Linked DNA regions of Rhizobium sp. N324. The protein of the gene in region 1 interacts with the protein of each later gene in a pairwise test. Links are inferred from orthologs where the notes say so. Each region holds a gene or a part of one and is shown in the gene's direction. Other genes may lie near its edges.

What was found.
Region 2: the proteins of rpe (region 1) and eno interact in binary tests that used the Escherichia coli proteins (3 or more experiments, as listed by UniProt). The link is inferred for Rhizobium sp. N324 from one-to-one orthologs.

Annotation. Positions count from the first base shown.
Region 1 is NZ_CP013630.1:2,425,010-2,438,564, forward strand. What follows is about bases 10,685-13,537. They hold rpe (ribulose-phosphate 3-epimerase), read left to right. Parts: upstream 10,685-11,698; coding sequence 11,699-12,376; downstream 12,377-13,537. Other genes in these bases: AMK05_RS11770 (ABC transporter substrate-binding protein), read left to right, coding at 10,685-11,635; AMK05_RS11780 (DUF2259 domain-containing protein), read left to right, coding at 12,373-13,098; AMK05_RS11785 (hypothetical protein), read left to right, coding at 13,188-13,537. Also shown: AMK05_RS11725 (alpha-amylase family protein), read left to right, coding at 1-1,083; AMK05_RS11730 (YhdP family protein), read right to left, coding at 1,099-4,500; AMK05_RS11735 (peroxiredoxin), read left to right, coding at 4,626-5,099; AMK05_RS11740 (ferritin-like domain-containing protein), read left to right, coding at 5,096-5,923; AMK05_RS11745 (peptidoglycan DD-metalloendopeptidase family protein), read left to right, coding at 6,030-7,349; AMK05_RS11750 (DEAD/DEAH box helicase), read left to right, coding at 7,507-9,024; AMK05_RS11755 (NUDIX domain-containing protein), read left to right, coding at 9,030-9,479; AMK05_RS11760 (TfoX/Sxy family protein), read right to left, coding at 9,449-9,769; AMK05_RS11765 (flavin reductase), read right to left, coding at 9,805-10,299; more of AMK05_RS11770, read left to right, coding at 10,553-10,684; more of AMK05_RS11785, read left to right, coding at 13,538-13,555. UniProt on the Escherichia coli protein: Catalyzes the reversible epimerization of D-ribulose 5-phosphate to D-xylulose 5-phosphate.
Region 2 is NZ_CP013630.1:2,119,040-2,129,081, forward strand. What follows is about bases 1-2,868. They hold eno (phosphopyruvate hydratase), read left to right. Parts: upstream 1-731; coding sequence 732-2,006; downstream 2,007-2,868. Other genes in these bases: kdsA (3-deoxy-8-phosphooctulonate synthase), read left to right, coding at 1-590; AMK05_RS10270 (FtsB family cell division protein), read left to right, coding at 2,140-2,460; pdhA (pyruvate dehydrogenase (acetyl-transferring) E1 component subunit alpha), read left to right, coding at 2,605-2,868. Also shown: more of pdhA, read left to right, coding at 2,869-3,651; AMK05_RS10280 (pyruvate dehydrogenase complex E1 component subunit beta), read left to right, coding at 3,668-5,059; AMK05_RS10285 (hypothetical protein), read left to right, coding at 5,070-5,372; AMK05_RS10290 (pyruvate dehydrogenase complex dihydrolipoamide acetyltransferase), read left to right, coding at 5,374-6,726; AMK05_RS10295 (SGNH/GDSL hydrolase family protein), read left to right, coding at 6,746-7,387; AMK05_RS10300 (GNAT family N-acetyltransferase), read left to right, coding at 7,390-7,971; lpdA (dihydrolipoyl dehydrogenase), read left to right, coding at 7,989-9,434; AMK05_RS10310 (GlsB/YeaQ/YmgE family stress response membrane protein), read left to right, coding at 9,527-9,781; AMK05_RS10315 (GlsB/YeaQ/YmgE family stress response membrane protein), read left to right, coding at 9,796-10,042. UniProt on the Escherichia coli protein: Catalyzes the reversible conversion of 2-phosphoglycerate (2-PG) into phosphoenolpyruvate (PEP). It is essential for the degradation of carbohydrates via glycolysis.

The DNA of each region.
Region 1 (13,555 bases):
GGCGTCTCCGGCTTCCGGATGGATGCCGCCCCCTTCATCATCGCGACGAAAGGCGCAGACGTTTCCAAGCCCGTCGAGCAGTTCGACATGCTGCGGAAATTTCGCGAATTCCTGCAATGGCGCCTGGGCGATTCCATCATTCTCGCCGAGGCCAACATCCTGCCGAAAGACAATTTCGAATATTTCGGCGACGATGGCGACCGCATGCAGATGATGTTCAATTTCCAGGTCAATCAGGCACTGTTTTATGCTCTCGCCAGCGCCGATACGCGGCCGCTAAAGAAGGCGATGGAGACGACGAAACCGCGCCCGGCGACCGCCCAATGGGGTCTTTTTCTGCGCAATCACGACGAACTGGATCTCGGCCGGCTGTCGGAAAAGCAGCGCGGCGCGGTCTTTGCCGCCTTCGGACCCGAAAAGGACATGCAGCTATACGACAGGGGCATTCGCCGTCGGCTGGCGCCGATGCTCGGCGGCGACCGCCGCAGGATCGAGATGGCTTACAGCCTGCTGTTCTCGCTGCCGGGAACGCCTGTCATCCGCTACGGCGACGAGATCGGCATGGGAGACGATCTGGCCTTGCCGGAACGCAATTGCGCCCGCACGCCGATGCAGTGGTCGACGGAACCGGAAGGCGGTTTCACCAAGAGTGGAAAGCCTGTCTCGCCTGTCATCAAGGACGGCCCCTACGGGTTCCAGCATGTCAACGTCGCCGAACAGCGGCGCGATCCCAATTCACTGCTGAACTGGACCGAACGGATGATCCGGATGCGCAAGGAAGCCCCGGAGATCGGCTGGGGCGATTTCTCCGTGGTCGACACGGGTGACGACGGCGTGCTGGCGCTTCGTTACGACTGGCGCGGCAATTCCGTGTTGATCCTGCACAATCTGCATGCGCAGCCGGCAGAGGTGACCTTCGATCCCGATGTCGGTGAAGACGGGCGACAGCTGATCGACATCGCCGATGGCGCGAGCAGCGATGCGGACGAGAAAGGCTTTCACACCGTCAGGCTCGATGCTTACGGCTACCGCTGGTATCGCGTCGGCGGCCTAGACTATCTCCTCAGGCGTAGGGAGATTTAGCTTCTCGGCGCTGCCTCACTGGAATTCGAAGATCTGCCTAAAGACACCCGGCGCGATGATCGACAGCGGATTGATCTGCAGGTTCGGCTGGTCGAACTTGCCTGTCAGTTTGAAGGTGATGCCGATCAGGCCGCGGTCGCTGCCGTTTCCGAGGATGACGCCTATCAGCGGCAGTTCGGCAAACAGCCGGTTGAGACCGTAAGCCGGCATGAAGGTGCCGGTCATGTCCATATTGCCCTTGCGGTCACGCACGACGCCCTGGAAGGTCGCGCCGATCTGGTCACCGCGCAGCACGCCATTCTCGATGCCGACCATACCGCCCCGCGAAACAACGCGGGCAAAACCGCGCTGAAAGCGTTGCGAAGAGGTATCGATGTCGCGCTTGACGGCCTCGTTGAGGCTGCGCTGCTCGCTTCCGACAGGCGTCGAGACGATCGACTGCAGCCGTTGTTCGTTGACGATCGAGAAACGGCGCACGTCGAGCGAACCATCCCAGCCGCCCTGTGCCGAAAGCCGGATCGCCAGATTGAGCAGGCCGCCCTGCATATGCTGGTAGAGGTCGGCGAAACGCGAGACCGCGCCGGCATCGCCGCTGGTGATGTTGATGACGCCACCGTCCTTCATCTGGCTGACCACGGCCTCGCCGCTGTCGGTCACAGCGGAAAAGTTCAACGCCTGCAGCTTGTCGCCGCGCAGTGACACCTGCGCCTGGAAATTGCCGATCTTCTCATCGTTGAAGCCGATGACGTTTTTCAGCCTGGCGCGCACCGATACCCCGGTGTCGCCGGCATCCCCGTCATCATCGCCATCGCCCGAGCCCGATTTCAACCGCGCGATCACAGGCCGCGCGTCGGCGCTGTCGCCGGAGACCGAGACGTCGAAATTCCCCTTGCTGCGTTTCACCGACAGGGCGAAATCGTCAAGCGAGGAGAGTTTGACGCTGTCGAAATCGGCCGAGATCAGCCCGCCTTTACCGATGTTCATCGATCCGTTGGCGCCGAAACCGTCACCCTTCAGCCGGAAGTTCTTGATCTGGGTATTGTCGGCCGGGCCGGATGTTTCAAATTCCGCCGAAGCTGTAATGCCGCTGCCCTTCGACCAGCCGATCCACGGCAGGTCGAGTTGCGACCGGGTGAGGTCGAGCTGAACGTCCTGCCGGTCGTCGTCGATCCGCGTCAGCACCATCTTGACGCTGCCGCCGATGATGCCGGAAAGGCCGGGTATCAGCTTGTTGCGCTGCTCCTCGGAAAGCGTCGCGGTGATCACCCGCTGCCGCTTCGCGCTGTCGGATGCCTCGACCGGCTCAGTAAGATCGATATCGGCCGGGACGCCGTCTATCTGGGCCTTGGCATCCAGGGTGATCTGTTTCGGATTGCCGTTCAGCGTGCCGTCGAGATTGCTGATCGTTCGGCCGGAAAACGGCTTGGCAAGATCGATATCGGTAAGCTTCATATTCGCCGCCCATTCGGCCGGCGGCGGGTTCTGCGAGGACAGCAGGCCGAAATGCGCCTTCACATTCGCCTCGATCCGCCCCTTGAAATCGTCGGGCGTAAAGCCGGCGCGCTGCAGCACCCGGATCGGCCGGTAGGTCAGAAGCTCGCCGACGGCGTCCGCTGTCCCTGAGATCGCCAGATCGATATCGGCCATCAGCGGCTTGTCGTAGGTTGCCGGTATGGCGAAGGTTCCCTGCCCGAGACCGACAGATCGGCCGGAGGGGAAAAACGACGTGCCGCTCTTGATCGCGATCGTCGCAGTGGGGCCGGTCAGGTCGAAATGGGCCGCCATGTCGCGAACGGGCGGAATGTCGCCGGCGACGTTCATCCGCGCGTCCGCGATGTCGAAGCCGATGCGGATCTGGTTGGCGTCGAGCTTCAACCCCTTACCGCCGGCCGCCTCGTCCAGCCTGCCGAAGGGAATGAAGACGGAGATGGAGGCGTTGGTGACGGTGCCGCCGAAGAGGTTGCCGTGTACCCAGGTGCGCACCTTCGGCGCCATCCAGAACGGCCACAGCTGCTTGATCGCCGTCGTCTGCAGCTGTGCCGACTGGCCGGCAAAGCTGATCTCCGGCGATTTGCCGCCGAGCTTGACGTGCAGTGCTCCGTAAAGCGCGCCGAGCGGGCTGGAGACGGTCATGTTGGGAAAAAGGAATTCCCGGCCGGCGACGAGGTAGCGCCCGGTCGCCTGGATGTCGAAGGCGACCGGCTGCTCGCCGGAGCCGCTGGGGGCTGCCGTGCCGCCGCTGACCAGAAGGTCGATGCCGAAGCCCTTTCCGGCTTGCGGATCGAGCTTGTCGAGATCGATCAGCGCGCCGTTGATCGGAACCGTGGTCGCGCCGAACCGGGCGTTCGACCGGGCGATTTCGAGGGTCTGCTTGGCGAAATCATAGACGAGATTGATCTGTCCGCCCGACAGTTCCTGCGGATCGCCGTCCGCATAGATCAGGCCGGGTTCGATATCGACGGTCGCCGCAAGCGCCGGCTGCACGCCATCACGCGCTCGCGTGGCCGATACCGTCAGGTCGGCGAAGGCGCTCAGTCCCTGCCGGATCACGCCCTGATCGTTGCGTTTCAGCGCAAAGGGCGTGAGGTCGGCATGCTTGAGCGTCGCCACGACCTTCGACACCTGGCGGTCTTCCTTCTCGGCCAGCACCTCGAGTTCGGCCACCTCGCCGTTCAGCGCCACCTCGCCAGTCAATTGCAGCGAGGATGGGCCGGCATGGGCAAAGACGAGATTGTCGACGACCAGCGACAGCGGCCCGTTGGCGGTGTCGGCAAGCTTGATGTTTATGCCGGAAATGCGCACCGAATTGGTCGAGCCGCGCGTCACGATACCGTCGAACATATCGAACTGCGAGAAGATTTTCTCCATCGCCGCCGGCATGGCGTCGATGCGCAGATCGTCGAGCGTCACAGGATTGCCCGAGGGCAGAAGCGCGGTATCGAGCGCGATATCGTCGGCTTCGATGTCGGTGACGGCGATGCGGCCGCGGAAAAGCTGCAGCGGATCGAGCCCCAGGCGCACCGAACCCGTTGTCGACAGATGCTGGCCGCTCTGCTCATCGATCATGTTGACGTTGCGCGCTTCCAGCGCCAGCCGGAAATCCGAGGTGAAGCGGATGACGGTGGAGCCGACCTCGGCGCGGTAGCGCGGTCCGGCCACGCCGTTCAACGCCGCCTGCGCCTGCTGCGACAGCGGCTTGTCGAACATGCCGCTCTCGACGGTGAAGACGATCGCAGCGAGAACAAGCAGAATCACCCCCAGAAACCCTGCGGCCAGCTTCGCCGTACGCCGCATCGGCGAACGCGGCGGCGGGCAATGGACGATGATCGGATCCTCGGCCTGGGCGGACGGCAAGCGGTCCAGCGCAACGATATCCTTCTTGCGAAACGTGACCTTTTCGCCGCGGATGGCTGACATGCGCCTTCGGGCTCTCCCTTAAATCGAAGAATTGAACCCGGTCATGCTGGACGGGTTTCCGTCCACTATATAATTCGGGGAGAGAAAGTGTCATCCACAAACCCGGCAAAAGAAAGGTTTTCCCAATGGCGGTTCCCGGCATCGGCGCCACGGCTCCTGATTTCAACCTTCCCCGCGATGGCGGCGGCCGCATCTCGCTGGCGGAATTCCAGGGCAGGCCGCTCGTGCTGTTCTTCTATCCCAAGGACGATACGACCGGCTGCACCGCCGAATCATTGGCTTTCACCGCGCTGGCAAGCGAGTTCGAGGCGGCGGGCGCAGCCGTCATCGGCATGTCGCCCGATTCGGCCGCCTGTCACGACAAGTTCATCAGAAAGCACCGTCTTTCGGTGGCGCTTGCCTCGGACGAGGAAAAGACGACGCTGCAGGCCTACGGCGTCTGGAAGGAAAAGAGCATGTACGGCCGTAACTTCATGGGCGTCGAGCGCACCACCTTCCTGATCCGCCAGGACGGCACGATCGCCACCATCTGGCAGAAGGTGAAGGTGCAGGGCCATGCCGAAACCGTGCTCGAGGCCGTGCGGAATCTCGCCGCGTGACCGGCGACCTCGCGATCACCTCGCTGCGCGGCGGCGCCATCGATGCCATCTGCTCCGCCGATCTCGACCGCAAGACGGCGCTTGCGCAGGAAAGCGCCACCCGCTGGTTCGCCCGCCGGGTGTCGCTGCGCTCGCCGCTCGATGCGGCCCTGCCGGAGAGGCCCGGCCGTCCCGACAGGCCGGTGCTGACGCCGCCGACCCAGGTGGAAAAGCGCTCGCTGCATACGCTGAAAGGCCGGATCGCCCTGCTCCATGCTATCGCCCATATCGAACTCAATGCAGTCGATCTGGCGCTTGATATCGTTGCGCGATTTGCCACCGAACAGGTGCCGAATTCCTTTTTCGACGGCTGGATGCAGGTTGCCTTCGAGGAGGCGAAGCATTTCCGTATGGTGCGCGCCCGCCTCAACGATCTCGGCGCCGATTACGGCGATCTCCCCGCCCATGACGGGCTCTGGCAGGCGGCCCATTCGACCCGCAACGACCTGACGGCAAGGCTCGCCGTCGTGCCCCTGATTCTTGAAGCCCGCGGCCTCGACGTCACGCCGTCACTGCAGGCAAAGATGCGCCAGACCGGCGACCTCGAAAGTGCCGATGTCCTCGACGTCATCTACAACGACGAGAAAGGCCATGTCGCCGTCGGCGCCAAATGGTTTCGCTTCCTCTGCGCGCGGGAGAAGCGCGACCCGGCCAAAGCCTTCCAGGAGCTGGTGCGCGCCAATTTCCGCGGGCCGCTGAAGCCGCCTTTCAACGATCTTGCCCGCGCCGAGGCCGGGCTGACACCATCCTTCTATCGCTCGCTGGCATCGATTAGCCACGCCTGAGATCATTGATATTATTGGCGCGCATAACGATAAAGAAAGCATTCATTAACCATAAACGTGTCTAATTTCCCGAAAGAGGCGTAGAGCATCAGTCGGGAGAGCCTGCGTGAACAGCGGACATCAGCACCGGGTATTCGGCAGGCGGGCGCAGGAACATATCCTCATCCTCGCAAGCGGCGACAAGGTCCGCCACATGACGGTTCGGCCATGGATGGCAGCAGTTGCCTTCTGCTTTGTCGGCGTCTTCTCGATCGGCTACCTGCTGGCCACCTCCTATCTGGTTCTGCGCGACGACCTGATCGGCGCCACCATGGCGCGCCAGGCCCGCATGCAACACGACTACGAAGACCGCATCGCCGCCCTTCGCGCCCAGGTCGACCGCATCACCTCCCGCCAGCTTCTCGACCAGCAGGTGGTCGAGGATAAGGTCGACAAGCTGATGGAACAGCAGATGGCGCTGACGTCGCGCCACGGCAAGCTCGACAATCTGCTCGACCGGGCCGAAAGCTCCGGCCTGACGGATAAGGCCGGCGCCCTGCCCGAGCCGTCTTCGCCGGTTCAGTCCTTTGCCCCCGACATCAAGGACAAGCGCGCTTCACTGACCGGCGGCGGCATCGAGGCGATCGAGAAACAGCTGGCGAGCGGCGCACCTGCCGATGCGACGCCCGACAATTCGACACTTGCCTATGTGCCCTCCGCCGAAACGGTCGGCGACCGCGCCGACCGCATCTTCTCCAACGTGACGCTGTCGCTGAAGGGCGTCGAACAGGACCAGCGCAACCGCGTCGAGCAGTTGACGAGCGACGCCGGCAATGCCGCCAATGCGATCGGCAAGGTGCTGACCCGTTTCAAAATTCCGGTGCCTGAGGAGACTGCGACAAAGCAGGACGACGATGCCGTCGGCGGCCCCTATGTCGAACCTGAAAGCAACGACGATTTCAACAATTCGCTGGCAACGCTCGACGGCGCGCTGACCCGGCTGGAGGCGGTGCGCAGCACCGCGGAATCCCTGCCCTTCCGCAATCCCGCTATCGGCAAGGACGTGACCAGCCCCTTCGGCAATCGCCGCGACCCTTTCCTCGGCCGCCTCGCGCTGCATTCCGGCATCGATTTCCGCTTCTCGCCGGGCGAGAAGATCCGCCCGTCGGCGCCGGGCAAGGTCATCGCAGCCGGCTGGACGGGCGGTTACGGCAACATGGTCGAGGTCGACCACGGCAACGGCATCTCGACGCGCTACGGCCATATGTCCCAGGTGCTGGTCAAGATCGGCGACACGGTCGGCCGCAGCGACGTCATCGGCCTTGCCGGCAGCACCGGCCGTTCGACGGGGACGCACCTCCACTATGAAGTGCGCCAGGACGGCCACGCGGTCGATCCAGTATATTTCATGAATGCCGGCCTTAAACTCGCCACCTATCTCAAGTAACTGCCGTCAGGTAACCATCGCTTCACTCTGTACGGGGTGCGGCCTCTCTATTTCTTGACTTGCCGGCCATTCGGGGCTATGTCGCGCTGCATTGCGGCATGCAATCCCGCCGACTCGTTCAGAGCTCGGCCGAACCGGAACGGAAACAGTTTTCCCTTTGACGACATTCGCTGACCTTGGCTTGAGCCAAAAAGTGCTATCCGCTGTTACCGACGCGGGCTACACGATACCCACGCCTATTCAGGCGGGAGCCATTCCCTTTGCGCTCGAGCGTCGCGACATTTGCGGCATCGCGCAGACGGGCACCGGCAAGACGGCATCCTTCGTTCTGCCGATGCTGTCGCTTCTGGAAAAGGGCCGTGCCCGTGCCCGCATGCCCCGTACGCTGATTCTGGAGCCGACGCGCGAACTCGCCGCCCAGGTTGCCGAGAACTTCGAAAAATACGGCAAGAACCATCGTCTCAACGTCGCCCTTCTGATCGGCGGCGTTTCCTTCGAGGACCAGGACCGCAAGCTCGAGCGCGGCGCCGATGTGCTGATCTGCACGCCCGGCCGCCTGCTCGACCATTTCGAGCGCGGCAAGCTGTTGATGAGCGGCGTCGAGATTCTCGTCATCGACGAGGCCGACCGTATGCTCGACATGGGCTTCATCCCCGATATCGAGCGCATCGCCAAGATGATCCCGTTCACCCGTCAGACGCTGTTCTTCTCGGCAACCATGCCGCCGGAGATCCAGAAGCTCGCGGACCGCTTCCTGCAGAATCCCGAGCGCATCGAAGTGGCCAAGCCCGCCTCGGCCGCAAAGACCGTGACGCAGCGCTTCGTCGCCTCGCACAGCAAGGATTACGAGAAGCGCGCCGTTCTGCGTGATCTCGTCCGCGCCCAGACCGAACTCAAGAACGCCATCATCTTCTGCAACCGCAAGAAGGATGTTGCCGATCTCTTCCGGTCGCTGGAACGCCACGGCTTTTCCGTCGGCGCCCTGCATGGCGATATGGACCAGCGCTCCCGCACGATGACACTGCAGAGCTTCCGTGACGGCAATCTCCAGCTGCTGGTTGCCTCAGACGTCGCCGCCCGCGGCCTCGACATTCCCGATGTCAGCCACGTCTTCAATTTCGACGTGCCGATCCATTCCGAGGATTACGTCCACCGCATCGGCCGCACCGGCCGTGCCGGCCGCTCGGGCGCCGCTTTCACGCTGGTCACCAAGCGCGACAGCAAATTCGTCGATGCGATCGAAAAGCTGATCGGCGAAAAAGTCGAATGGCTGAGCGGCGATGTGAGCTCTCTGCCGCCGGCAGAAGAAAGCGCCGACAGCGACCGCCCGCGGCGCAACAGCCGCGAGCGTGGCGCAAAGGGTGAACGCGGCGAGAGAGATCGTGGTCGCGGACGCGGCAATCGCAGCGCCACCGGTCATAAATCTGATAACGACATCCAGGATAATGACGTCCAAGTGATCCAGGCAGCACCAGTAAAGGCCGACATCGTGAAGAACGAGCGCAGAGCAGAGCAGAAGCCGCAAAACAATGCGCGTAACAGCCGGCCTTATCCGGCAAACGATGACAGCCGCGACCGCCGCCGCCATCGCGACCACGATGACGGCCCCACCCCGGTCGGCTTCGGCGACGATATCCCCGCCTTCATGCTCATCGCCGGCAGCGCCAAGATCTGATCGCCATGGCTAAGCCCGGTCTCGATTTTCCGGGCTTCGGCGTCGGCCTGGTCATTCTGCGCGACGCCAAGGTTCTTCTCTACAAGCGCGTGCGCCCACCGGAAGCCGGCTACTGGAATATCGTCGGCGGCAAAGTCGATCATATGGAGCCGGCCGAGCAAGCCGCGCGCCGCGAGGCTGAGGAAGAAACCGGCCTCAGGATCGGCCGGATCGAGCGGATCGGCATGACCGAACAGATCATCGACACCGACCGCCAGCACTGGATTTCACTTCTCTATCTCGCCCGCGACGTCGAAGGCGAGCCGCAATTGACCGAACCGGACAAGCTTTCCGATTTCGGCTGGTTTCCGCTGACGGATTTGCCGGAACCGCTCTCGGCCTTCACCAAGGCGGCGATAGCGGCTTTGCCGATTGCCGAAGAGAGTCAGCTATCGGCGCGCAGCGACGCCTCATAGGCAAGCCGTACCCATTTCGCCATCAGATCGGGATCGTCATAGGCCTCGTCGGGGATCGACCAGTAGGGCATCTTCACCGGCTTGCCCTTCTTGCCCTCGTAGCTCCATTGCGTGGCGCCGGCGGCGGCAAACTCCGGGGCGCTGGTCTCGTCGGCCTTCAGCAGCATCTCGTCCCGCACTTCGAGCGCAACGATGCGGCCGAGATGATAGATGCCCTTGCCGCCGAACATACGCTTGATCGTGACCGGGCCGAGCCCCTGAAACATTTCCTCGATGCCGGCATTGTCCATTCGCTATTCCCTCGAAATCCCGGCCGTGGCGGCCATCACAGCGCGTGATAATCCCGGTTCATATAGATGAGCGCCGGATGCTTTTCGCTGAAGCGCACGGCCGCGACCTCGCCGAAGATGACATTATGCGTCGGCATTTCCTTGATGTCGGTCACCCGGCAATCGAAGGCGGCGAGCGCATCGGCGAGCACCGGCGCGCCGGTGACCAGCGTCTCGAACCGGGCGCTGGCGAAACGCTCGCCATCGGCAAGCGAGGTCCGTCCGGAAAAGGCGTCGGCAACGCCCTGATGATGGGCGCCGAGCGTGTTCAGCACGAAGACGCCGCTGCGGAAGAAGATTTCGTTTTTCGGATTGGTGTTGTTGAGGCAGACCAGCACGGAGGCTGGATTATCCGAGACCGAGCAGGCGGCGGTGATGGTGACGCCGCGGCGCAACTCGCCCAGCGCCGTCGTTACGAGTTGCACATGGCCGGCATAACGGCTCATGGCGTCTCGATAAAGACCGGGGTCGATATGCTGCCTGTTCAACACCTGCTTCTCCCGTGCGCTCTGCTGCCGACTGCATACAATTAGCAGCAATGCAAAGTCCTGCAGCGTCCTTTGCGTCACCGAAAGGCCGCCCCGCGCTGCAGTTCGACTTTCTATCGCGCCAATATGGCGAGCATCGGTTACCTTTTCTACAATAGGACCGGTGAAAAGCACTGCGGCACGCTTGTTTTTCTTTGACGATCGCGGCCTTGCGGATAAAAGGGCATGGACGATGGCTAGGGGATCTCCGCCTTTCATGATCAACCTGCGTGGCATAGCAGCCTTTCTGGCGCTGCTGGGAGCGGCGGCACCAGGCCATGCGGCGGGCGTGACGATTGGCGTCGTCGCCCCTCAGAACGGTTCACTCGCTTTGCTCGGCGCCCAGATTGCCGCTGGGGCCGGTTTCGAGATCCAGCGATCCGGAAACACCCTCGTCGCCATCAACGAGACCTGCGAGGACAATAGCGGTGCTGCGGTTGCCGACGCGCTGGTCGCTGCCAAGGCGCAGGTCGCGATCGGCTTTCTCTGCAGCGAGACGCTGGAAGGCGCCCTGCCGAAGCTGAAGGACGCCGGCATTGCCGCCATCACCGTCTCGGTTCGCTCCCGCATCCTGATGGAGGATGCGCTGAAAAACGGCTGGCCGCTCTTTCGTCTCGCGCCCGCCGATGGCACTGAGGCGGCAAAGGTCAACGAAGTGATCCTCAAGGACTGGGCCGCCGATCCGATCGCGTTGATCGAGGACGGCACCATCCATGGCCGTGAACTGACGGAAGCGGTGCGCAATGCGCTGGAGCAGAACGGCCTGAAGCCGGTCTTTACCGATACCTATCGCCCGGGACAGGAGCAGCAGGTTGCCCTGGTCCGCCGGCTGAAACGCGCCGGCGCCACCAGGGTCTTCATCGGCGGCGACCGCAACGATGTCGCCGTCATCGCCCGCGACGCCAAGGCGGAAAACATCCCGCTCTTCATTCTCGGCGGCGATGCCATGCGTGCGGCCGACCAGCCGCTGCCGCTCGCGCCCGGCGTGCGCGCCGTCGCCCTCCCGGAATATGCGCTTCTGCCGGAAGGCGCAGCGGCGGCCGAGGCTCTCGGCGCCAAGGGCATAGAGCCGGAAGGCTATGTCCTGCCGTCGCTCGCGGCAGCGCTGATTGCCAGCCAGGCCGGGGAAGCCGCCGTTGCGGCCGGCAAGCCTCTCCAGGCGTCGCTTGTCGGCACGACGTTCCAGACGCCGGTCGGCCCCATCGCCTTCACCGCCGCGCATGAACTTGCGCAAAACGCCTACCGCCTGCTCGAATGGCGGGGCAACGGCTTTTTTCCACCTGCCGCGCCGATGGAGTGAGCGGCCGCCAGTCTTGAAATCGGAGGCCGTGCTCAAATGGCGGCCCACAGGGAGTAAAACTTGATGACGCTGCCCATTCGCATTGCCCCCTCGATCCTCGCGGCGGATTTCGCCAGGCTCGGCGAGGAGGTGCGCAACGTCACGGCCGCCGGCGCCGACTGGATCCATCTCGACGTGATGGACGGGCATTTCGTGCCGAACATCTCCTTCGGCCCCGATGTCATCAAATCGCTGCGCTCCTATACCTCGGCCACGTTCGACTGCCACCTGATGATCTCGCCGGTCGACGACTATCTCGAAGCCTTCGCCAAGGCCGGCTGCGACCGCATCACCGTCCATGCCGAAGCCGGGCCGCATCTGCACCGCTCGCTGCAGACCATCCGCAATCTGGGCAAAAAGGTCGGGGTGACGCTCAATCCGGCGACCCCGCTCAGCGCCATCGAAAACGTGCTCGACGACGTCGACCTCATCCTGATCATGTCGGTCAATCCCGGCTTCGGCGGGCAGAAGTTCATTCCGGCAATGGAAGCCAAGATCGCAGCCGCGAAGTCACTCATCGGTGACCGGCCGATCGAACTCGAGGTCGACGGCGGCGTCACGGTGGAAACAGCGCCGGCAATCGCCCGCGCCGGCGCCAACGTCCTGGTCGCCGGCTCGGCAATTTTCAAGGGCGCCACGGTCGAGGATTATCGCCGGACCGTCGCCGATCTGCGTCAGGCAGCCGAAGGGGCACGAGGATGATAAAGCGTCTGATCATCGGCGGCATGCTTGCCGCCGCATTGGCCGGCCTGCCCGGCCTATCACTGGCGGGCGACATCGCCAATATCCAGCCGATCGGCTTTTCCGCCGATGGCAAAGTGTTCGGATTTCAGGAGTTCGGCATCAAGGAGGAAGGCGGCGCTCCCTACTCCAACACCTATTTCGTCGATACCGAAAACGGCCAGTATCTCGAGGGCACGCCCTTCCGCACGGAGATGACCGAGAAGGACGCCAATCTTTCCAAGGCGCGGCGGCAGAACCTGACGGCGGCGCGCAGCCAGATGGATAAGTACGATCTCTTGACCAATCCCGGCCTGATCGCCGCGTTCAATCCGCCGACCGAACTCGGTTCCCCCTCGAAGACCATCCGTTACACCACGCTTGCGACCGATGGCCCGCCGAAGTCACCTTATACGCTAGCGCTCAGCGAGATACCGGTGGCGACGCCGAAGGATTGTGCAGCAGTCGACAAGCGGGTCCTCGGTTTCAGCCTGCAGATGATCGAGAAACAGGGCGCTCCGAACCGCCAGGCGGCGCGGCAGGCGACGGCAGTTCCGGCCGAGCGCGCCTGTTCTGTCGAATACCGGATCGGCGGCGCGGTGGTCTATCAGCCGGAAGCCGGAGACCAGGTTCACATCGCCTTGATCCTCGCCTTCGACGCCGACCGGAACGGACGCTGGATTGCCGTTCCGGTTCATCCCTGAGCCCGGATCGCCCAGGGATGGATGGCCCGAGCCCGGATCACTCCAGCACAGATCGACCGAGCCCGGATCGGCCTAGGACAAATCGCCCGATGAGGGATCGTCTGCGCGCTGCGCGGCCGTCCTGCCCCGATCTGATTGCCGGCGCGCTGTTCTGGGGCATGCAGATGCTCGCCTCCGCCATGCTCGGCCTTTACCTCCGCAACGGCCTGCAGACGAGCCGGCTTGCCGAGGTCGCCGCACTTTATTTCGCCGGCGGCCTGTTTGCCTGGCCCTTCGCCCTGCCGGTCGCCCGCTTCTTCGCGCATGACAGGCTGCCGGAAGCGCGTTTTGCCGCCTTCTTCGTGACGCTGACGGCAGCGACGATCGCCATGACGGCCTTTCTCTTCGCCATGGAATACCGGCTCTTCTATTCCCGCTGGCATGCGCCCTTCGGCAGTTTCGTCTGGGCTTTTCAGTT
Region 2 (10,042 bases), 320 kb from region 1 along the record:
AGGTCTTCGCCGATCTCAAGAAGGAGTTCGGCTTTCCCGTCCTGACCGACGTTCACACCGCCGAGCAATGCGCCGAAGTGGCAAAGGTGGTCGATGTCCTGCAGATCCCGGCCTTCCTCTGCCGCCAGACCGACCTTCTGATCGCCGCCGCCGAGACCGGCCGTGCCGTCAATGTCAAGAAGGGCCAGTTTCTTGCCCCCTGGGACATGAAGAACGTGCTGAAGAAGCTCAACGCCAGCGGCAATCCGAACGTGCTGCTCTGCGAACGCGGCGCCTCCTTCGGCTACAACACGCTGGTTTCCGACATGCGCTCGCTGCCGATCATGGCGTCGATGGGTGCGCCGGTCATTTTCGATGCGACCCATTCGGTGGCGCAGCCGGGCGGGCAGGGGGAATCCTCCGGCGGTCAGCGGGAATTCGTGGAAACGCTGGCGCGCGCGGCGGTCGCGACCGGCATTGCCGGCGTCTTCGTTGAAACCCACCAGGACCCCGACAACGCACCGTCCGACGGCCCGAACATGGTCTACCTCAAGGACATGCCGCAGCTTCTGGAAAAGCTGCTGGCCTTCGATGCTGTCGCCAAGGGCTGACAGTCAAAAGCCTGACATGTTCGTGTTATAGCGACGATCGGACATGCAGGTCGAAGGTGCCGCAATGCGCCATTGTAATTTGCACGCCTTCGATTATGACAGGCTTCGAACGATTGATCACCCACCGAGCAGGAAGAACCCATGACTGCAATCACCGATATCATCGCCCGCGAGATTCTCGATAGCCGTGGCAACCCCACCGTCGAAGTCGACGTCTATCTCGAAGACGGCAGCATGGGCCGCGCGGCCGTTCCCTCGGGCGCTTCGACCGGCGCCCATGAGGCAGTCGAGCTGCGCGACGGCGGCAAGCGCTACCTCGGCAAGGGCGTGCAGAAGGCGGTCGATGCCGCCAATACCGAGATCTTCGACGCGATCGGCGGCATCGATGCCGAAAACCAGATCCAGATCGACAACATCATGATCGAGCTCGACGGCACGCCGAACAAGTCGCGCCTCGGTGCCAACGCTATCCTCGGCGTGTCGTTGGCCGTCGCCAAGGCTGCCGCCCAGGCCTCGGGCCTGCCGCTCTACCGTTATGTCGGCGGCGCTTCCGCGAGCCTCTTGCCGGTGCCGATGATGAACATCATCAACGGCGGCGCTCATGCCGACAATCCGATCGATTTCCAGGAATTCATGATCCTGCCGGTCGGCGCCGATACGATCGCCGAAGCCGTGCGCATGGGGTCGGAAGTCTTCCACACGCTCCGCAAGGAACTGGCCGCTCAGGGCCACAACACCAATGTCGGCGACGAAGGCGGTTTCGCACCGGGCCTGAAGAGCGCTTCGGAAGCCCTCGACTTCATCGTCAAGTCGGTCGAAAAAGCCGGCTACAGGCCGGGTGAGGACATTTACCTCGGCCTCGATTGCGCCTCGACGGAATTCTTCAAGGACGGCAAATACGTCCTCGAAGGTGAAGGCCGCACGCTCGAATCGGGCGCCATGGCCGAATATCTGGCCGAACTTGCCGCCAAGTACCCGATCATCTCGATCGAAGACGGCATGGCCGAAGATGACTGGGATGGCTGGAAGACGCTGACCGACCTCACCGGCAAGAAGACCCAGCTCGTCGGCGACGATCTCTTCGTCACCAACTCCGCCCGTCTTCGCGACGGCATCCGCATGGGCGTCGCCAACTCGATCCTCGTCAAGGTCAACCAGATCGGTTCGCTGACGGAAACGCTCGACGCAGTCAACACGGCGCATAAGGCTGCCTACACCGCTGTCATGTCGCACCGCTCCGGCGAAACCGAAGATTCGACCATCGCCGATCTCGCGGTCGCCACCAACTGCGGCCAGATCAAGACCGGCTCGCTGTCGCGTTCCGACCGGCTCGCCAAGTACAACCAGCTGATCCGCATCGAGGAAGGCCTCGGCCCCCAGGCCCAGTATGCCGGCCGCTCGATCATCCGCGGCTGATCGAATCTGCTTTCGACAAGACCCGCGCCCCTCCCGGCGCGGGTTTTTTGTTGGCCGTTTTTACGGTCAACGAACGGTTAATCTCTGGGCGTTATGCTGAACGAATTGGTAATGCGTTCAAGAGCATGCGTGTATGTGGACAAAGCATCATAAGAAGAGAAAATTCGGCCGCTTCGTCATTCCGGCCATGACGGTCGCCTTCCTCTCCTATTTCGGTTATCATTGCATTCACGGCGATTACGGCCTGCGCGCAACGGAGACGTTCGAGCACCAGCGCGTCGCGCGTGAAAAAGAGCTTGCGATCTTGAAGGCGAAGCGCGAACATCTGGAAAATCAGGTCGCGCTGCTGAGTGATGGCTCGCTCGACAAAGATATGCTGGACGAAAAAGCGCGCTATCAGCTCAATATGTCGCGCGCGGACGAGATCGTCATATTCAACCATTATTCCAATTAACCGGAATTAGGTTAATTGGAATTTTCTGCTTATTTCCAATAGTTTAGTGCCGAATACGAGCCATGCAATTATGGCATTGCTGTGGTCATGTTTCTTCCCTATGGTACGCGGCACCGAGAACCGACAAACCATAGGGAGGGTTGAATGGCGCCGCGAAAGACCGCGACGGTTTCCAGCCGGAAAACATCAGCAAAACCTGCAGCGAAAGCATCGAACGGAGGCCCTGTCGCCGACTTCGATCGCGACGAGGAGCTCAAGGCCTATCGCGAGATGCTGCTGATCCGCCGCTTCGAGGAGAAGGCCGGCCAGCTTTACGGCATGGGTTTCATCGGCGGCTTTTGCCACCTCTACATCGGTCAGGAAGCTGTCGTCGTCGGCATGCAGATGGCGCAGAAGGAAGGCGACCAAGTCATCACCGCCTATCGCGACCACGGCCACATGCTGGCCACCGGCATGGAAGCGCGCGGCGTCATGGCCGAACTGACTGGCCGCCGCAGCGGCTATTCCCACGGGAAGGGCGGCTCGATGCACATGTTCTCGAAAGAGAAGCATTTCTACGGCGGCCACGGCATCGTCGGCGCCCAGGTCTCGCTCGGAACCGGTCTTGCCTTCGCCAATCATTATCGCGGCAACGGCAACGTCTCGATCGCCTATTTCGGCGATGGCGCCGCCAACCAGGGCCAGGTCTACGAGAGCTTCAACATGGCGGCTCTCTGGAAGCTGCCGATCGTCTATATCGTCGAGAACAACCGTTATGCCATGGGCACCTCGACGGCCCGCGCCACCGCCCAGTCGAACTACTCGCTACGCGGCTCCGGCTTCGGCATTCCCGGCATCCAGGTCGACGGCATGGACGTGCGCGCCGTCAAGGCGGCCGCCGACGAGGCGCTCGAACATTGCCGCTCCGGCAAGGGCCCGATCATTCTCGAAATGCTGACCTATCGCTATCGCGGCCACTCCATGTCCGATCCGGCGAAATATCGCTCGAAGGAAGAAGTGCAGAAGATGCGCTCCGAGCAGGATCCGATCGAGCAGGTCAAGGCGCGCCTCATCGAAAAGGGCTGGGCCTCCGAAGACGATCTGAAAGCGATCGACAAGGATGTCCGCGACATCGTCGCCGACAGCGCCGATTTCGCCCAGGCCGATCCGGAGCCGGATGCATCCGAGCTCTACACCGACATTCTGCTTTAATCGGGGGAGGGAACCCATGCCTATCGATATCCTCATGCCCGCCCTCTCTCCGACGATGGAAGAAGGCACGCTGTCCAAATGGCTGAAGCAGGAAGGTGACAAGGTCACCTCAGGCGACGTGATTGCCGAAATCGAAACCGACAAGGCGACGATGGAAGTCGAAGCTGTCGACGAAGGCGTCATCGGCAAGCTGCTCGTCGATGCCGGCACCGAAGGCGTCAAGGTCAACACCAAGATCGCCGTGCTGCTGCAGGATGGCGAATCGGCCGACGCGATTTCCACTGCGCCTGCTGCTGCTCAGCCAGTCGCTGCTCCGCAGGTTGCCCAGGAAGAAAAGCCGACCAACACCGGTTCGGCTGCTGCTCCCGTTCCGGCCGAGCCGAAGGTTGCCGTTCCGAACGATCCGGAAATCCCGGCCGGCACCGAAATGGTGTCGATGACCGTGCGCGAAGCGCTCCGCGACGCCATGGCCGAAGAAATGCGCGCCAGCGACGACGTCTTCGTCATGGGCGAGGAAGTCGCCGAATATCAGGGCGCCTACAAGGTCACCCAAGGCCTGCTGCAGGAATTCGGCCCCCGCCGCGTCATCGATACGCCGATCACCGAGCACGGCTTTGCCGGCGTCGGCGTCGGCGCCGCCATGGCCGGCCTTCGCCCGATCGTCGAATTCATGACCTTCAACTTCGCCATGCAGGCGATCGACCACATCATCAACTCCGCCGCCAAGACGCTCTACATGTCCGGCGGCCAGATGGGCGCTCCGATCGTCTTCCGCGGCCCGAATGGTGCGGCCGCCCGCGTCGGCGCCCAGCACAGCCAGGATTATGCGGCCTGGTACAGCGCGATCCCCGGCCTGAAAGTCGTCATGCCTTATACGGCGTCCGACGCCAAGGGCCTGCTGAAGGCAGCGATCCGCGATCCGAACCCGGTCATCTTCCTCGAAAACGAAATTCTCTACGGCCAGCATTTCGATGTGCCGAAGCTCGATAATTTCGTGCTGCCGATCGGCAAGGCCCGCATCCATCGTCCGGGCAAGGACGTCACGGTCGTCTCCTTCGGCATCGGCATGACCTATGCGATTAAGGCGGTTGCCGAACTCGAAAAGCTCGGCATCGACGTCGAACTGATCGACCTTCGCACCATCCGCCCGATGGACCTTCCGACGGTCATCGAATCGGTCAAGAAGACCGGCCGTCTCGTCACAGTCGAGGAAGGCTATCCGCAGTCGTCGGTCGGCACCGAGATCGCCACCCGCGTCATGCAGCAGGCCTTCGACTATCTCGATGCGCCGATCCTGACGATTGCCGGCAAGGACGTTCCGATGCCTTACGCCGCCAATCTCGAAAAGCTGGCGCTTCCGAACGTCGGCGAAGTCGTCGATGCGGTGAAGGCTGTTTGCTACAAATAAGGGGCGGGTGATGGCCGTGATGAAAGATGTCAGGCGCATTGCTTGGTCGATCTATTGGAAGTTGGTTTTACTCAGCGCCATCTGCGGTTTTGTTGCCGGTGCAGCTTTTGGGTTCGTTTTAGGGGTTGCTGGTGGGATTGCTGGCATACCTCGGGAGACGATAACTCCGTTTCTGCAATGGGGTGGTGCTATTAGCGGTCTGATCGCAAGTTTTTTTGTGTTCAACTTTATTTTGGCACGCACAATTGGAAAGTCGATTGGCGGGCGGCAGCTTGAACTCGCCGTTGCCGGTTCGCTCAGGGAGGGCCACTAATATGCCGATCAATATCACGATGCCCGCCCTCTCTCCGACGATGGAAGAAGGCAATCTGGCCAAGTGGCTGGTCAAGGAAGGCGACACGGTTAAGTCTGGCGATGTGATCGCCGAGATCGAGACCGACAAGGCGACGATGGAAGTCGAAGCCGTCGATGAAGGCACGGTCGCCAAGCTCGTCGTTGCGGCCGGCACCGAAGGCGTCAAGGTCAACGCGCTGATCGCCGTTCTCGCCGCCGATGGCGAAGATGTCGCCGCTGCCGCAAGCGGCGCCGGTTCGCCCGCTCCGGCAAAGGCTGAGGCCGCCCCGGCTGCGAAGGCCGAGGCTGCTCCGGCCCCGTCCGCTCCGGCTGCTGCACCGGCGCCTGCCGCGGCCCCCGCCTCGGTTTCATCAAACGGCAACCGTACCTTCTCTTCGCCGCTCGCCCGCAGGCTCGCCAAGGAGGCCGGTATCGACCTTTCGGCGGTCGCAGGCTCCGGCCCGCATGGCCGCGTCGTCAAGAGCGATGTCGAAGCCGCCGTTGCCGGCGGTGGCGCCAAGTCAGCGCCCGCACCGGCCGCTGCTGCTCCGCAGGCCGCCGCAGCTGCGGCTCCGGCCGCTGCAGCGCCGAAGGGCGCTTCCGAGGACGCCGTGCTCAAGCTCTTCGAGCCGGGCTCCTACGAGCTCGTGCCGCATGACGGCATGCGCAAGACGATCGCCCGCCGTCTGGTCGAATCCAAGCAGACGATCCCGCATTTCTATGTCAGCGTCGATTGCGAGCTCGATGCTCTGATGGCGCTGCGCGCCCAGCTGAACGATGCGGCGCCCCGCAAGGACAACGCTCCGGCCTACAAGCTCTCGGTCAACGACATGGTGATCAAGGCCATGGCGCTGGCACTGCGCGACGTTCCCGACGCCAACGTGTCGTGGACAGACAGCAACATGGTCAAGCACAAGCACGCCGATGTCGGCGTCGCCGTCTCGATCCCCGGCGGCCTGATCACCCCGATCATCCGCAAGGCCGAGCAGAAGACCCTGTCCGCCATCTCCAACGAGATGCGCGACCTCGGCAAACGGGCCAAGGACCGCAAGCTGAAGCCCGAAGAATATCAGGGCGGCACCAGCTCGGTCTCCAATATGGGCATGATGGGCGTGAAGAACTTCGCGGCCGTCGTCAACCCGCCGCATGCGACGATCCTGGCGGTCGGCGCCGGCGAGCAGCGGGTCGTCGTCAAGAACGGCGAAATGGCAATCGCCACGGTGATGTCAGTCACGCTGTCGACCGACCATCGCTGCGTCGACGGCGCGCTCGGCGCCGAGCTGCTCCAGGCCTTCAAGGGCTATATCGAAAACCCGATGGGCATGCTTGTCTGATAGCGAAGCGGAGGCGGAAATGACCAAGACCGTTCTTTGCTATGGCGACTCGCTGACCTGGGGTTATGACGCCGATACGATCGGCCGTCATGAGTACAAAAACCGTTGGCCGAGCGTGCTTCAGGCGGCGCTCGGCAGCGAGGCGCGCGTCATCGCCGAAGGCCTCAACGGCCGCACCACCGCTTTCGATGACCATCTCGCCGATTGCGACCGCAACGGCGCGCGCGTCCTGCCGACGATCCTGCAGACGCATGCGCCGCTCGACCTCGTCATCCTCCTGCTCGGCACCAACGACATGAAGCCGGTCGTGGCGGGTTCGGCCTTTGCCGCCTGCCAAGGCATCAGCCGGCTGGTGCGGTTGATCCGCAACCACGCCTGGCCCTTCGAATTCGATGGGCCGGAGATCCTGATCGTGGCGCCGCCGGCAATCTGCGCGACGGGCAATGTGCCCTTCGCCGCATCCTTTCCCGGCGGCATCGATGAATCGGCCAAGCTTGCGACACTCTATCGTGATCTTGCGGACGAACTCGGCTGCGGTTTCTTCGACGGCAATTCCGTCGCCAGGACCACGCCGATCGACGGCATTCACCTCGATGCGGAGAATACCCGTGCGCTGGGGCGTGGGCTGGAATCGATCACGCGGATGATGCTGGGGATCTGAGCATGACCGCCTTCATCGCCCTGCGGCAGGCCTCGCGGCGGGATGCCTCGGAGCTGGCGATTCTGGCGGATATCGCATCGCATGGGTTTGCCTCCTGGCTCTGGTTTGCCGATGTTGCGAATGGTGTGAGCGACACGCCTTTGGAGCGGGGGCGGCTGAAAATGAGCGAGGAGGAGGCTGTCGGCGGCTGGCGGGATGCCGTCATCGCCGAGGCCTATGGCGAGGTTGCAGGCGTGGCGATCGGCCATGCGCTGGAGGTCGGCATAGGTGATATCGAGGCGACGATCCCGGCGACAGAGCCGATGCTCGCCTTGCAGAAGACGGTGGTGGGAAGCTGGTTCATCGGCAGTCTCGGCGTCTATCGCCACCTGCGCGGCATCGGCATCGGGCGCAGACTGCTGGAGGATCAGATCGACAGGGCCGATCGCCGGCCCGTCAGTCTCATTACCGCAAGTAATAACGAGGCGGCTTTGTCGCTTTATGGACGAAACGGATTTTTGGAGGCTGCGCGCGCCGATGCCGTGCCGCTCTTCGACAACAGCAAGAGCCACGCGTGGGTGCTCATGACCCGCAGCGCAGCGTAACAAAGGGCAGGACACACATGGCTGAATCCTACGACGTCATCATCATCGGCTCTGGTCCCGGCGGCTATGTCGCCGCCATCCGCGCCAGCCAGCTCGGCCTGAAGACCGCGATCGTCGAGCGCGAGCATATGGGCGGCATCTGCCTGAACTGGGGCTGCATCCCCACCAAGGCGCTGCTGCGCTCGGCCGAGGTTCTGGATCACGCCAACCACTTCAAGGATTTCGGCCTGGTTCTCGAAGGCACGGTCAAGCCGGATGCCAAGGCCGTCGTCGGCCGCTCGCGCGCCGTCTCCGCCCGTCTGAACGCCGGCGTCGGCTTCCTGATGAAAAAGAACAAGATCGACATCATCTGGGGCGAGGCGAAGTTAACGAAGCCCGGCGAAATCGTCGTCGGCAAGTCGTCGAAGCCCGTGGTCGAGCCGCAGCATCCGCTGCCGAAAAACGTCAAGGGCGAGGGCACCTATACCGCCAAGCACATCATCATCGCCACCGGCGCCCGTCCGCGCGCGCTGCCCGGCATCGAGCCGGACGGCAAGCTGATCTGGACCTATTTCGAGGCGCTGAAGCCGGATGCGTTGCCGAAGTCGCTGATCGTCATGGGCTCGGGCGCGATCGGCATCGAGTTCGCCAGCTTCTACCGCTCGATGGGTGTCGACGTCACGGTCGTCGAAGTCATGCCGACCATCATGCCGGTCGAGGATGCCGAAATCACCGCCATCGCCCGCAAGCAACTGGAAAAGCGCGGCCTGAAGATCTTCACCAGCGCCAAGGTCACGAAAGTCGAGAAGGGTGCGGGCAGCATCACCGCCCATGTCGAGACATCAGACGGCAAGGTGCAGCAGATCACCGCCGACCGGATGATCTCCGCCGTCGGCGTTCAGGGCAACATTGAAAATCTCGGCCTCGAGGCGCTCGGCATCAAGACCGACCGCGGCTGCGTCGTCGCCGACGGTTACGGCAAGACCAATGTCGCCGGCATCTATGCAATCGGCGATGTCGCCGGCCCGCCGATGCTGGCGCACAAGGCCGAGCATGAGGGTGTGGTCTGCGTCGAGAAGATTGCCGGCCTGCCGAATGTTCACCCGACCGACAAGGGCAAGGTTCCCGGCTGCACCTATTGCAACCCGCAGGTCGCCTCCGTCGGGATCACCGAAGCCAAGGCCAAGGAGCTCGGCCGCGACATCCGCGTCGGCCGCTTCTCCTTCGCCGCCAACGGCAAGGCGATCGCGCTCGGCGAAGACCAGGGCATGGTGAAGGTGATCTTCGACAAGAAGACCGGCGAACTGCTCGGCGCCCACATGGTCGGCGCCGAAGTCACCGAACTCATCCAGGGCTTTGTCGTGGCGATGAACCTCGAAACAACAGAGGAAGAGCTGATGCACACGATCTTCCCGCATCCGACCGTCTCCGAAACGATGAAGGAAGCGGTGCTCGATGCCTATGGCCGTGTGCTGAACGCTTGATAATTTCCGGGGCCGCCCTCTTTGTCCGGGGTGGAAATTTACTCCAGGAGTGGAAAGCCACTCCGGGGTGGAAAAGATGAAAGGAAATTATCATGTCTATGGAGACGCAGGCGTTGCTGGTGTTTTTGCTGATCGGCCTTGTTGCAGGCTTCCTCGCTAGCCTCGTCGTCGGTGGCGGCGGCCTGATCCGGTGCCTGCTGAGCGGCATCATCGGTGCCTTCGTCGGCGGCTACCTGTTCAGCGCGCTCGGCATTTCGCTGGGCATTGACAACGCGCTGGTCGTGCAGATCATCCACGCCACCGTCGGCGCCATCATCGTGGTGCTGATCGCCAGGGCGGTCGCTTAAGGGGTAGGGCAGGCATGGAAGGCGTGGGCTGGATTTCGGCAATCATCATCGGTGGCCTTGCAGGCTGGCTCGCCGGCAAGCTGATGGAGGCGCGATACGGGATTTTCCTGAACATCGTGCTCGGCATCGTCGGCTCGGTTGTCGCCACCGCCATCCTCGCCCAGTTCCATGTCCAGCTCGCCGGCGGACGGCTCGGTTATTTCGTCACGGGTTTCCTTGGCGCCTGCCTGCTGATATTCCTTGCGCGGCTGGTGCGGCGCT